DNA from 2 places in the Vibrio sp. 10N genome. Region 2 is predicted to be linked to the other one. Evidence: predicted binding sites of a transcription regulator. Region 2 holds the regulator's gene; the other holds the start of a gene.
The links. Region 2 encodes CRP, which controls carbon source genes, mostly activating them, when cyclic AMP is high. Its sites were predicted from a motif close to TGTGANNNNNNTCACA; they were not measured.
Positions count from the first base shown of each region.

Region 1 (7,489 bases), 300 kb from region 2:
AAAGAAGAGCGTGAGTGGAAAAGACGCTACCGTCGTAGCGCGTATCAACTACCACTGCACAGTGAACACTTACTAAGAGACATTGGTTTAGATAAAGACGGTCGTCCTCTTGGTCGTGTTGCTGCTCCTCAAGTTGTCGCCAAACGCAAAGCTCGTCATCTACGTCGAGAGTTGCAGTCGCGATTGGCTACGTAACTCAAGGCGGGTAGCAGCACTACCCGCCGTCAAACATAGAGTGCTGATGATGTGTCGTCGACATGTTCTCAGTCAGACTAGCAATCATGACAAATCATGATTTATTAGGGGCAAGGGTTTGAATACCTTGCCCCAATTATTTGTAGCTCTTCCATAAGCTCGGTGGACAAGTTGACGTCAATACTGTCGATATTGCTCTTTAACTGCGCAAGATTGGTGGCGCCAATAATGTTCGATGCTACAAACGGACGTTGATTCACAAACGCTAGCGCCATTTGAGCAGGGTCTAAACCATGTTTCTGTGCCAGCTCGACATAAGCCTGCGTAGCTTCAATACCCTGTGGAGTAAAGTAGCGAACAAAACGTTCGAACAAACTACAACGTGCACCTTCTGGCTTTTGCCCATTTAAGTATTTACCACTCAAGCAACCAAATGCCAGCGGGGAATAAGCGAGCAGTTCAACGCCTTCGTGATGACTAATTTCTGATAAGCCGACTTCAAAGCTGCGATTAAGCAGGTTATAAGGATTCTGAATCGAGACGATTCTTGGTAAGTCATGCTTTTCTGCCAGCTTGAGTAGTGTCATGACGCCCCATGGCGTCTCGTTTGATACGCCGATGTAACGGATTTTACCGGCCTTAATCAACTCATTGAGCGCCTCGAGCGTCTCAATTAAGGTGACTTCTTCATTCCCATCGGGATAGGGGTAGTTAAGTTGACCAAAACAGTTGGTGTGGCGCTGAGGCCAATGCAGTTGATAGAGATCGATATAGTCGGTTTTCAGTCGCGCGAGACTATCATCGATGGCTTGGTGGATATTACGACGATCTAGGCTCATGTTGTCACGAATGTACGGCACGTTGCGCGGTCCTGCGACCTTGGTTGCGACAATGACTTTTTGCCTTTTATCGGAATGTGATAGCCAGTCACCAATATAAGATTCTGTTAGACCTTGAGTTTTTGCTTTAGGAGGAACTGGGTACATTTCGGCGGTATCGATGAAATTAATCCCGCGTTCTACAGCATAATCCAGTTGGTCAAAGGCTTCCTGCTTGTTGTTTTGCTCACCGAAGGTCATGGTTCCCAGACAGATTTTACTGACTTCGAGTGAAGAGTGTGGGAGCTTGTGGTATTTCATTGAGCCATCCTTGCTTATTGTTATTTGATTCCACTATACCCCGTTTGTATAAAAGATCTGCTTATTTTATGCGCAACTAATCACTCGTTGACTACACTGATAGTGACAAGTCACGCATTATCCACATAAGCAGAGGAGGTGGACTATGCAAAAACATCAGCTCGATCGTTGGCTCCATGGGTATCATAAAGAGAGCTATAAGCCACCCAAGGTGTTCGTGATCGGTTGTGCTGATATTTCACACTATTTACTTGCAGTGGAATACAAGCATAAACTCGAACCCATTAAACAAGATGACGAACCGATTCACTACGAGTCACTGGATTCGGTGAAGGAGGCCCTTACCCGGTTGGGAGTAGAAAAGGCCTACTTGCGGCTGCACAACGCCTATGATGAATGTGGTAGCGCCGAGATGAATCGTTATTGCGATATCGAACTTAACCTACATTAATGTGTCGCTGCATGCTGGTGCTAGAACACAAGTCACCAGCGAGCATCACGCGAAATAGGTTTCAAGGATATAGCCAGTAAAACTGGCTCTGAGGTAAAAACCTCGGGGCAGAGTTTTTATTGGCTGACCTTTTGTGCCGTAAGCTTCGGTTTTAGCACGGCTGTTGGCAGCCTTGGGCCTGATTTGTAGCACTTCACCGCTTCTGGCGGTGATTTGATTGACGTCACCTAAAGCTATCAAATCCATCAACTCTTCCCAGTCATTCTTCAATTGTGTCTCTTCCTGTTGTGAGGGACTCCAAATCAGGGGTGAGCCAACACGTCTCTCTGCTACAGGGATCTCGCGTTCACCTTCTACAGGTAGCCACAGTACTCGTGAAAGTTTGTTTCTGATGTGACTGGTTTCCCAAGTTAAACCTGTTATCCCGGTTAGTGGGGCGACACATACAAAGGTCGACTCAAGCGGTTTACCATTGTAGCCAATAGGGATGCTTTTGAGTTCAACACCGAGCTCGGGAAAATCTTGCACAGGTCGACTGCCCGCTGTTGCACCAAGGTGCCACTCCAGCAACTGTCCAACCCATCCCTTGTCGCGCTTGAGATTGTCAGGAACTCGCATGTTCGCTTGTTTGGCAAGTTCACCAAAGGTCATGCCAGCAATCTGACGAGCGCGCTCTAACAGTTCAGATTCGGATTTAGGGGCTGTGTTCATGGCAGTTTGATGTCGTTTCTAAAAATAACCAGCGCTAGTTTATCATGAGAACCTACCAGTGCCCTGTACAAAAAAGGATCACTTCGATTGAATGTTGATCTATTAAATAGTTATCCACAGGCGGGGTGCGCGATTGCGACTAAAATCGGATGCATGGATAAATAATCAGTATGTTTATGGCGACAAACTGCTTGAAATATAGAGGTTTGTATGAAAGTTGGCTTTTCCAATGTGGATAAGCTTGGGTGTGGTGGATCTTTGACCGATCTGAGTGTTTGTACATTAGGGTAGGGGCTTTATCAGAATGGATTTGGATTTTTGTTTTTTAAGTTGTTGTTTTTGCTATTTTTTGGTGTTTGGTTTTATTTGGCCAAAATTGGTTTTGGATAAGTTTTGATGTGGTTTTTCCCAGAGATCAACGATTCTTCACACGGTTATTCACAGAAAAGGTGAATAAATGTGGCCTAGGTCTCATTGTGGTGTTGATAAGTGGAGGGTTGATTGAATCTTATCCAGTGGGCAACAAAGAAGTGGTAATTGTTCAAATTTACACATCCATAAGTTTGCTCAAGTTGGGGATATGTGGAAAAATCAAGGTAATGAAAATTTAATTGAGGTTGGCCAGTGATAGATGGCGATGGTTACCGACTGAATGTTGGTATTGTAATCTGTAACAACCATGGTCAGGTCTTCTGGGCTAAACGATACGGACAACACTCATGGCAGTTCCCTCAGGGCGGTATTGACGAAGGTGAATCCCCTGAAGAAGCCATGTATCGAGAACTGTATGAAGAAGTGGGATTGACGAAAAACGATGTTAAAGTCGTTGCGGTCAGTCGCCACTGGTTAAGATATAAGTTACCTAAGCGTCTGGTGCGCTGGGATTCGAAGCCGGTCTGTATTGGGCAAAAACAGAAATGGTTTTTACTGCGCTTGGACTGTGATGAGTCCAAAATCAATATGCAGCGTGGTAATACCCCTGAGTTTGATGGTTGGCGTTGGGTAAGCTACTGGTACCCAGTTAGACAAGTGGTTTCGTTCAAGCGTGATGTCTACCGCCGTGCGATGAAAGAGTTCGCTTCGCTGGCGATGCCGTTCAAGGAACGAAAATTTAAAGGCAAAAGAAAGCATCGAAGAGGGTAAGTATGCTATCGCAACTAAGGGATATAGTTGAGCACGTCTCAAAAGTAGAAGACGTGCATGCAGCCCTCGAGATGTTAGTGCAGCAAACGTGTTCAGCAATGAACACCGAGTGCTGCACCATTTATCTCGCCAACGACGATAAGCAGCGCCTAGAGTTAATGGCCACTCAGGGTCTTACTTTCCAAGGTGATACCATTCACATAGGCTTCGATGAAGGTTTGGTAGGCTTGGTCAAACGTACTGCTGAGCCTATTAACTTAGCCGAGGCCGCTAAACACCCCGCATTTAAGTTTTTCCCAGAACTGGGTGAAGACGTTTACCATTCTTTTCTTGGTACCCCCATTATTCATCGCAAGCAAGTGCTTGGTGTGCTGGTGGTACAGCAAAAAAATTCTCGCCAATTCAGCGAAATGGAAGAGTCTTTTTTGGTCACCTTAGCGGCTCAGATCGCGGTGTTGATTGCACATGCAATTGCGCAAGGGCATGGCTTTTTTGATGACAATGCCGCGCCCGTCATTAAGGGCATAGGGGCTTCTTCTGGTGTCGCGATAGGACCTATCTGGTGGGACAACACCCAGCCAGATCTGAGTGATGTATTCCCAGCGTCCACTCTTGATGTGGCGCGTGAGCAAGAGATGCTCTCGGTTGCGATTGAGCATGCGCTGGCGGACTTTAAACGCATGCGCAAAAAGCTCGATTTAGAGCTAAATAAAGATGCGCTGGCGATATTTGATCTGTTTACTCACTTGCTCAACGATCCGATGCTGAGAAACGACCTCAAAGCTCAGATCCAAAAAGGGGACAAAGCAGATTGGGCATTACGCCAAGTCGTCGAAAGCTACGCCAACCGCTTTGCAAAAATGTCCGATGTGTATTTACGCGAGCGGGCGCAAGACATTAAGGAGCTTGGTCAGCGACTGCTTTTCTTCCTCCATGACACTGAGTACCCGATTCACGAGTTTAATGAGCCTGTGATTTTAGTGGTTCGAGAGCTGACGGCTTCGATTTTAGCGTCTATTCCGAAAGAGCAATTGCTTGCTGTGGTATCGCTGGAAGGCGCGGCTAACTCGCATGCGGCAATTTTGTCCAGAGCCATGGGCATTCCCGCGGTCATGGGGGTGAATACCAATCCGGAGCTCCTCAGTGGTAAGCTCGGCATTGTTGATGGCTATAGCGGTGAAATCTTCCCAGATCCTAGCCAAGAGCTGCTAGTTGAATACCGAGAGCTGGTCAGCGAGGAGTCGGAACTGTCACAAATGGTGGAGTCGACGGCTGATCTCGAGGCCGCCACTAAAGATGGTCAGCGTATCCAAGTGATGCTCAATGCCGGTCTTAGTGCTGATACTAGTATCTCTATCAATAAAAACGTTGATGGCGTCGGCTTATACCGCACCGAAATTTCATTCTTATTGCAGCAGCAGTTTCCATCGGAAGAAGAGCAGCTTCATCAATATCGATCAGTGCTGAGTGCTTACTCGAATAAGCGAGTCGTCATGCGCACATTGGATATTGGTGGTGATAAAGCGTTGCCGTATTTGCCTATCGATGAGGACAACCCATTTTTGGGTTGGCGGGGGATCCGTTTTACCCTCGATCATCCTGATATCTTTTTGATTCAGCTTCGCGCGATGTTACGTGCCAGTATTGGCATCGATAATCTGAGCATTTTGCTGCCAATGGTCTCTTCGGTGCAAGAGTTTGATGATGCGGCAATTTTGATTGAACAAGCCTATCAGGAAGTGCATGAGGCTCATCCAGAGGTGAAAAGACCGCAAATCGGTGTGATGATTGAAGTCCCATCGATGCTGTATATTTTGCCATTCATGGCAGAAAGAGTTGATTTCGTCTCGGTGGGCACTAATGACTTAACGCAATACTTATTGGCGGTTGATCGCAATAATGCACAAGTGGCTGACATATATGAGACGCTGCATCCATCGGTGCTTGCGGCAATGAAACACATTTTTGCGACTTGCCAAGCCTATGACTTACCGGTGTGTATCTGTGGCGAGTTAGCAGGTGACCCGATTGGCGCGCTTCTACTCGTTGGCTTAGGTTACGATACCTTGAGTATGAACACCTCCAACGTAGCAAAAGTGAAGTACTTGCTTGCGCAGAGTTCACTCGATGAGCTTAAGCAACTTGCTGACAAAGCGCTGATGCAACCCTACGGAAAAATCATCTACAATCAAATGCGCGATTTCTTTGAGGCCAAAGGTCTTGCAGGCTTTATCCGTGCAGGTAAATTTTAACTCTTATATTTTGGTCTTGTTGTGAATTACGAATTGATATTGCTGTTGCTACTGCTTGGTGCTGTGGTAGGAACTATGTCGGGCTTGCTGGGGATTGGCGGCGGTCTGATTGTTGTACCTGCGCTGGCGTTTTTGCTACCTAAGTTTGGTATTGGCAGTGAGCTTGTCATGCATATCGCGCTGGCGACCTCTCTTGCTTCGATCATTATTACCTCCGGCTCATCGGCGATAAATCACCTTAAGCTAGGTAATGTTGATTTGTTTGTGATTAAGTGGCTGATGCCGGGCGTGGTCATCGGCGGGTTTGCGGGCTCTTACATCGCAGAGTGGATTCCATCGCACTACCTACCAAAGGTGTTTGCTTTTATCGTTTTGATGTTAGCGATTCAAATGTTCTTATCGATCAAATCTCAATCAGTACGGAATCTGCCATCTCCTTTTGTCACCACGTGTTGCGGTGCGGGAATTGGCATGGTGTCGAGTCTTGCGGGCATCGGTGGTGGCTCTATGTCGGTGCCATTTTTGAGTAAACATGGCGTTGAAATGCGCCGCGCGGTGGGCTCTTCTTCCGTTTGTGGTTGTGTGATTGCACTGGCAGGCATGTTAGGCTTTGTGTTTCATGGCGCAAAGGTTGAAGGGTTGCCCGAGTTCAGTATCGGTTATGTTTACCTACCTGCTTTGTTTGCGATTGCCGCCACTTCAATGGTGACGACGCGATTTGGTGCCAAATTGGCGACGACGATGCCAACACCGAAACTTAAAAAGATTTTTGCAGTCTTTCTATTGTTCGTGGCATTTTCTATGATGTTTTAGCCCCATTATTTAATAACTTTAAGTGAGCGTTTTATGTCTCAGGGATATATCCAGTTTCCAAATATTGACCCTGTTCTGTTTGAGTTAGGTCCTCTGTCTGTTCGTTGGTACGGTTTGATGTACTTGATCGGTTTTGCCTTTGCCCTGTGGCTTGCCAATCGCCGCGCAGACAAGTCAGGTTCAGGTTGGACACGTGAGCAAGTATCGGATCTTCTGTTTGCTGGCTTTCTTGGGGTAGTCATCGGTGGTCGTGTTGGTTACGTATTGTTTTACGGGTTTGAAGAGCTGCTACAAGATCCGTTGTACCTATTCAAGGTATGGACTGGCGGCATGTCGTTCCATGGTGGCTTGCTGGGTGTTATCACAGCGATGTTCTGGTACGCACGTAAAAACGGTCGCACTTTTTTCAATGTTGCAGACTTCATAGCGCCACTGGTGCCGTTTGGTTTGGGCATGGGGCGTCTTGGTAACTTCATGAATAGCGAGCTTTGGGGACGCGTGACGGATGTACCATGGGCGATCATCTTCCCGAACGGCGGTCCGCTGCCGCGCCACCCATCTCAGCTGTATGAGTTTGCGTTAGAAGGTGTGGTGCTATTCCTTATTTTGAACTGGTTTATCCGCAAACCACGCCCTGAAGGTTCAGTCTCTGGCCTGTTCTTGCTTGGTTATGGAACCTTTAGATTTATGGTAGAGTACGTTCGCGAGCCGGATGCACATCTTGGTTTGTTTGGTGGATTTATCTCAATGGGCCAAATCCTCTCATTGCCAATGGTGATCATTGG
Region 1 covers NZ_BTPM01000001.1:2,837,542-2,845,030, reverse strand. The annotation lists gene AAA946_RS13255 (DUF1127 domain-containing protein) at 1-195, shown strand, start outside; gene AAA946_RS13250 (NADP(H)-dependent aldo-keto reductase) at 300-1,334, opposite strand; gene AAA946_RS13245 (DUF6482 family protein) at 1,480-1,785, shown strand; gene mutH (DNA mismatch repair endonuclease MutH) at 1,831-2,496, opposite strand; gene rppH (RNA pyrophosphohydrolase) at 3,121-3,639, shown strand; gene ptsP (phosphoenolpyruvate--protein phosphotransferase) at 3,642-5,891, shown strand; gene AAA946_RS13225 (sulfite exporter TauE/SafE family protein) at 5,913-6,704, shown strand; gene lgt (prolipoprotein diacylglyceryl transferase) at 6,738-7,489, shown strand, end outside.
Region 1: the regulator CRP is predicted to act here: its motif matches at 2,955-2,970, upstream of rppH (RNA pyrophosphohydrolase).

Region 2 (7,489 bases):
AAAGCGCTTGAGCGCATGGAAAAAGTGCTCCCAGCCCAGTTTGATAACCCATTTAGCTTCGAGTTTAGAGAGCCTGCAGCACTGCCAAACCCCATCATCATGATGGATGACGTATCGGCAGGCTATGATGACAACATCATTCTTGAGAAGATCCGACTGAATCTTGTACCTGGCAGCCGAATTGGTCTTTTGGGTCGCAACGGTGCGGGTAAATCGACGCTGATCAAATTGCTCTCCGGCGAGCTTGGCGCTAAAGGGGGCGATCTAAATTACTCTCAAGGCGTTAAGATTGGTTACTTTGCCCAGCACCAACTTGAAACCCTACACCCAGAAGAGACGCCGCTGCAGCACATGATGCAAATCGCACCACAGCACACCGAGCAGCAGCTTCGTGACTATTTGGGTAGCTTTGGTTTCCAAGGTGATAAAGCACTTGAAAAAGTCGCGCCGTTCTCCGGTGGCGAAAAAGCCAGACTGGTACTCGCGCTTGTGGTGTGGCAAAAGCCAAACCTATTGCTGCTCGATGAACCGACCAACCACCTTGACCTGGATATGCGCCAAGCCTTAACGCTTGCTCTGCAAACCTTTGAGGGTGCCATGGTTATCGTCAGTCACGATCGCTACTTGCTGCGCGCGACCACCGATGACCTATACCTAGTCCACGATCGTCAGGTAGCACCATTCAATGGTGATTTGGTTGACTACTATAAGTGGCTGACAGAGCAACAAAAGATCGAGCGTAAAGAGGCTCAGGCAAGTGAGCCGGATAAAACCTCAAACAACAGTGCGGCTGCTAAGAAAGAGCAAAAGCGTAAAGACGCCGAGTTTCGTAAGCAAACCGCGCCAATTCGCAAAACACTGACAAAGCTTGAAGAAAAAATGGATAAGTTATCCGCCCTCATCGCTGAGGCAGAAGAGCAATTATCTAATACTTCTCTGTATGATGCGGAAAATAAAGCTAAACTTAATGAAGTACTTGCCAAGCAAGCCTCCAGTAAATCCGAACTTGAAGAAGTGGAAATGGACTGGATGGCGCAGCAAGAAGTTCTTGAGCAGATGGAACAGGAATTCAATCAGTCATGACCCGTGAGCACGCATCTTCAAATCTCACTTTAGAGCACCTATGGCAGTTCAGCCTGCAATATTATGGGGTGCGTGAGGTAAAAGAGGCGTGCTTAAATCTGCAAAATCACTACCACGGCAACGTCAATCTACTGTTGCTATTGAAGTGGCTGGACGAACAGGCACTTCGTTTCCATGCCGAGGATTGGCATCACGTCCAATCCTGCCTCGGCCGTACTGAAAAGCTGCTGCATCAATTTCGCGATATTCGCCGTCAGCTCAAGCACAGCGTGGTTGATAGTTTATATCGTGAAGCGCTTGAGTTTGAACTCAGCCTTGAGAAACAGCAGCAATCCGACCTCGTTGATTGCATCAATGCGTTAACGCTCAGTCCCAAACAGGATGAACCACTTGTGCTCGGCTACTGTCGCCAACTTGGCGCTGAGCATCTCGGGCTTATCTTTGCAAAGCCAGTCAGCGAGCTCGTTACCAAATAAACACCACGCATGAAGCGGTAAGCAGCGCCATACTGGAGTTAAAGCGTCGCCATGCCGTGGGGGTTGCCAGCCAGCGGCGAATAAAAGTACCAAAACCTACCCATACCGACGACGTTTGGATCTGAACCAGCAAAAAGATCACTGAGATCCCCACCAGTGACCACCAATAGTAGTCACCGTTCAATGCGAACGAACTCACGGCGGTGACCGACATCACCCAAGCTTTTGGATTCAAGTATTGAAATGTCATGGCCTCAAAGCAGGTCATGGGTTTGGCTTTGCTGTCAGATTCTCCCTTACTGATCCCAGCAGTTAGAATTCGCCAAGCCAAATACAGCAAATACGCGCTCCCCAGCCATTTGAGAACTTCCTGAACCATCGGGTAAGTTTGGAAGATCACGCCAAGACCAGCGCCATTCAATAAGATCAAGCTTATCAAGCCGAGACCAATTCCAAGAAAGTGCGGGATCGATCTGACATAGCCAAAGTTCGCACCCGACGCTGTCAACATGACGTTATTGGGACCCGGCGTCCCCGTCATGACCAGCGCGAACAACGCCACCGATAGCAAAAATGACCACTCCATCCCTCTTCTCCTATTTCCGTAAAAATTGTACCGATACAATTTTCATAATTACGTTGATTTATTGTTAATTTGAGCACAAAATAACCCTAACAAAGCCATAATTCAGACGCAAAGGATTTATTGTCACCATGACAATCGAGACAATTACCGTATTCAAGCAAGATCCCGCTCCGATCTACAAACAGATCGCCGATCAGATCGCCACCAAGATCGAAGAAGGTGAGCTTAAGGCAAACAGTAAACTGCCTACGCATCGCTGGTTGGCCGACAAGCTTGGGGTTACCGTCGGTACCATTACTCGAGCCTATGCAGAAGTAGAGCGTAGAGGATTGGTTGAAGCCAAAGTGGGAGCTGGCACTTACGTCACCGATAGCAATAAGCCGAGCTGGGTATTTGAACAAAGCAGCGTCGCACAAGATGAAATGAACTTTGGTTACAACATCCCACCGCTGCTTGATAGAAGTGATATGCTCAAGCAGGCCATGCAACGCATATCGAGCTCCAATTCCCACCTAAACCAGCTCATGCTCTACCAACCACCAGCGGGACTGGATGCACATCGCAGCATTGTCGCCAACTGGTTAAACGACAGAGGCATTAAGCTCGCTGCGCATCGGATGTTATTCAGCTCAGGTGCCCAACATGCGATTCAAATGGTGCTCGATACATTCACTCGCGCAGGCGATACGGTATTGGTTGAAAAATACACCTACCCTGGTGTGATCAGCTTGGCTCGTCAGAATCAGTTAACACTCAAAGGCGTGGATATGGACGAGTTTGGTGTTACGCCAGAGTCGCTAGAGGTGTGTTGCCAACGCTATTCACCGCGCTTTATCTACCTCACACCCACATTGCAAAACCCAACCACGGCCATCATGCCAGAAGAGCGCCGCCGCGACATTTTGCGAATTTGTGAGTCTTATGATGTCTACGTGATTGAAGATGAGATCAATGGCCTACTGCTGGAACAGGCACCTGCGCCTATGGTGAATATGGCTCCTGAACGTGTGATTCATATTGGCGCCTTTTCCAAGTGTCTTGCTCCGGGTCTACGAGTGGGCTATCTGAGCGCCCCAGAGAAACTGCACCAGAACTTGGTCATGACGCTGCAAAACCACAGTTGGATGATAAGCCCACTATTGACCGCCTTAACCTGTGAAATGCTCACATCCGGGGATGCCGAGCGCAACCTCACCATCATCCATAACGAAATGAAAACGCGCATCGCCGTTGCCGTTGAAGCTTTGAGCGAGTTTGATATTCGCTATCAACACGGTGGCTTTCATATTTGGCTTACCCTACCAGAACATTGGCGGCTGAGTGATTTTGTCGCCCAAGCCGCGCAGCAAGGGGTGATCGTTAAGTCTGGGGAGTTATTTGCCCCTCCTGGCGGTTCCATTGCTCCGGCCGTGCGTTTATCTCTGAGTTCGCCGCAAACGATCGAGCAGCTACAATTAGGCGTAGATACACTTAAAGCACTATTACTATCCAATCCCGTAAGTGAATTTACGTTATGAGCAGCAAACACTTTATCGCCGCCAAAGGGCTAGCCAATCCACACATCCAGACGCTGATCCCACGCTTTGTGCGCCGCAAAGCGCTTTTTGAGCCGATATGGGAAACTATGGACACCCCAGATGGAGACTTTGTCGAGCTCGCGTGGAGTGAAGAACCACATAGTCAAAGTGCCCACGGCAAACCCGTGTTCATTCTGTTCCATGGTTTGGAGGGCTGCTTTCACAGTCCCTATGCCAACGGTCTGATGCACGCCTTTGCCCAGCAAGGCTGGCTGTCGGTCATGATGCATTTTCGCGGCTGTGGACCAAACCCAAATCGACTTGCCAGAGCTTACCATTCTGGTGAGATTGGTGACGCAAGACAGTTCATTGAGCTTTTGGATCATCGTTACCCAAACAGTAAAAAGGTTGCCGTAGGCATTTCCCTTGGTGGCAACATGCTGACCAACTATCTCGCTCACTATGGCGATGATACCAAGCTCAATGGCGCGACTGTCATCTCTGCGCCGCTCGACCTCGCAGCATGTGCTAGGCGCATTGAGCAAGGCTTCTCTAAGGTCTATCGCTCATACCTGCTCAGTTCGATGAAAAAGAACGCACTCAACAAACTTCATCTACTAAGCGAAGTACTCGGACTGACCGAAGAGCGCATTAAGAACATGAAAAAGCTTTACGAGTTCGATGATTTAATCACTGCCCCGCTGCACGGATTTAAAGATGCCGATGATTATTATCAGCGCTGCTCCGGGCTGCCTCGCCTTCGAGAAATCACGGTGCCGACCCGGTTTATTCATGCCAAGGATGACCCCTTCATGACACACGAGGTCATTCCAACCTTTACTCTTCCATGCCATATCAATTACCAACTGCTTGACCGAGGAGGTCATGTGGGGTTCATGACGGGCAGTTTGCGACGTCCGCGTTTTTGGTTAGAAGAGAGCCTACCAAGTTACTACCGGCACTTTATTGACTAGCCAAAAACAGCGATAGCTCCCTTTGTGAATCAGCAATGGTATAATCCTGCGGTCATAGAATTGAGAGGTATTTATGATCATCCCATGGCAGCAAATTGATGCAGACACACTGGATAACCTGATTAAAGAGTTCGTGCTGCGCGAAGGCACCGACTATGGTGAGTCGGAAGTGTCACTAGACGACAAAGTTCGCCATGTTCGCAGCCAGCTAGAAAGTGGCGAGGCCGTCATTGTCTTCTCCGAACTGCACGAAACCGTCGACATAAAATCTCGTCGCTCGCTGTAATTTTTCGGTAGCCGCGTGAGTAGCTGCTATATTGAAAGGCTATTGAACTGAAATTGGCCTACAAGGTCTAACTCCTTATGTGAGTTAGCAAATTTATAACGACAATTACAAATACACAGGAAGTGTTATGTCAGCAAAACACCCAATCATTGCTGTAACCGGCTCCTCTGGAGCTGGAACCACCACAACGTCAGAAGCATTTCGCAAGATGTTCAACATGATGAGCGTCAAGCCTGCATTTATTGAAGGTGATAGCTTTCACCGCTTTACTCGTCCAGAAATGGACATCGAGATCCGCAAAGCCAAAGAGCAAGGTAAACACATCAGCTACTTTGGCCCGCAAGCGAATGATTTCCCAGCCCTTGAAGAGTTTTTTCGCAACTATGGGCAAAACGGTACCGGACAGTTTCGTCGCTACTTGCACACCTTCGATGAGGCCGTGCCTTATAACCAAATGCCAGGCACCTTCACCCCATGGCAAGACCTGCCCGAAAATAGCGATGTGCTGTTTTACGAAGGCCTACACGGCGGAGTCGTCGACGGGGATGTGAATGCGGCGCAGCACGTTGACCTGCTCATCGGCATGGTGCCCATTGTTAACCTGGAGTGGATCCAAAAGTTCGTACGAGACACCCGCGATCGCGGTCACTCTCGAGAAGCGGTTACTGACTCAATCGTTCGCTCGATGGACGACTATTTAAGCTACATTACCCCACAATTTTCGCGCACCCATATTAACTTTCAGCGCGTTCCCACCGTGGACACCTCAAACCCGCTCAATGCTAAAGGCATTCCGAGTTTGGATGAGAGTTTTGTCGTGATCCGCTTGCGTGGTATCAAGAATGTCGACTTCCCGTACCTACTAGCGATGATTGATGGTTCGTTCATGTCGCGTCATAACACCATTGTCGTACCGGGCGGTAAGATGAGTTTTGCGATGGAGCTAATCGTCAGGCCAATACTTCAGCAACTTATAGAAACCGGGAAAATAGGTTAGGAATTGTGAGCCAAATCAGCCTGTTTTTTTGTATCGTGATCATGTGCACAGTTTTGTATAGATAAATAGGCTTTTGACACGATTAAAATCAAGAAAAGCGGCGCAAAAAAGGATACTATTTCTAGGAAACAGAAGATCGCTTGCGCCATCTTCAAAGTGCTTTTATGCTAGTAGGTCTTAACCAACGGGCTTGCTAACAAATATGGAAAGCAGCAAGCATACCCTGCAGAGGAAGTAAGATATATGGTTCTAGGTAAACCTCAAACCGACCCAACGTTAGAGTGGTTCCTTTCACACTGCCACATTCACAAGTACCCATCAAAGAGCACGCTTATTCACGCGGGCGAGAAAGCAGAAACGCTTTACTACATCGTCAAAGGCTCTGTAGCGGTACTGATTAAAGATGAAGAAGGCAAAGAGATGATCTTGTCTTACCTAAACCAAGGTGACTTCATCGGTGAACTTGGCTTGTTCGAAGAGGACCAAGAACGTACGGCATGGGTACGAGCAAAATCACCTTGTGAAGTTGCGGAAATCTCATTCAAGAAGTTCCGTCAGCTTATCCAAGTAAACCCAGACATTCTAATGCGCTTATCTGCTCAGATGGCAAGTCGTCTACAAGTGACTAGCCAAAAAGTAGGTGACCTAGCGTTCCTAGACGTAACGGGTCGTATTGCACAGACGCTACTAAACCTAGCGAAACAACCAGATGCAATGACTCACCCTGACGGCATGCAAATCAAGATCACTCGTCAAGAGATCGGCCAAATCGTAGGTTGTTCTCGTGAGACAGTAGGTCGTATTCTTAAGATGCTAGAAGAGCAGAACCTAATTTCTGCCCACGGTAAGACTATCGTGGTGTACGGTACTCGTTAATAGCGCGTCGACAGATTTAAAAAGCCACCTTCGGGTGGCTTTTTTGTTGTTGGGGCTTTTATTTTTGAGGTTATTGATGTGTACTCTCAAAAATTTTGTCCGCCGATGCGGCGACAAAGCCTTGATAGTAACTGCCATCGGCTAACTGGTAGCGCTTAGCAAACTCATAGAAACCACCAGGAATCACCTGGTCACCATCAGTAAATGCCACGGATACTTTGTCTGCCATCGTTGAGGATTGCTCCAAAAGAACCTCTGGTGAGCCTTTTACCTCGCCACCCGATTCATTAATTGCAAACCCAGCGTCACGAAGACGCTGATTGACCTCAACCACTTCGGCAAAACGATCAAGCTGGTTCACACTCACTGTAAAGTGATTCGCACCATAACCGTGAGCGGCAAGCCATGAAGCATACTCGCTTTCTTGCGCCAGCGTTTGGAAGTCTTGATAGCTCAGATCCCACAAGCGGCCACCATATAAGAAGTCAGCAGAAGATAGCTTAGCACTGTCCACCTGCGCCACTAGCTTAGCCACGATATCTTGTAGCGACTGAGAGCACTCTTCCACTCGCAATTCGCTGATAAACACCTTAGGAAGCAGAGCATTGCTATGTTCTAAGTGAATCGCAGTCAGCTTTTTGGATTCAAAGTCGTAATGACCACTCACCTCGTAACCAAGATCTAGAAACGGCTT
Region 2 covers NZ_BTPM01000001.1:3,137,098-3,144,586, forward strand. The annotation lists gene AAA946_RS14600 (ABC transporter ATP-binding protein) at 1-1,083, shown strand, start outside; gene AAA946_RS14605 (TIGR02444 family protein) at 1,080-1,559, shown strand; gene AAA946_RS14610 (LysE family translocator) at 1,549-2,145, opposite strand; gene AAA946_RS14615 (aminotransferase-like domain-containing protein) at 2,274-3,662, shown strand; gene AAA946_RS14620 (hydrolase) at 3,659-4,636, shown strand; gene AAA946_RS14625 (YheU family protein) at 4,710-4,922, shown strand; gene AAA946_RS14630 (phosphoribulokinase) at 5,050-5,919, shown strand; gene crp (cAMP-activated global transcriptional regulator CRP) at 6,163-6,795, shown strand; gene AAA946_RS14640 (DUF1338 domain-containing protein) at 6,866-7,489, opposite strand, start outside.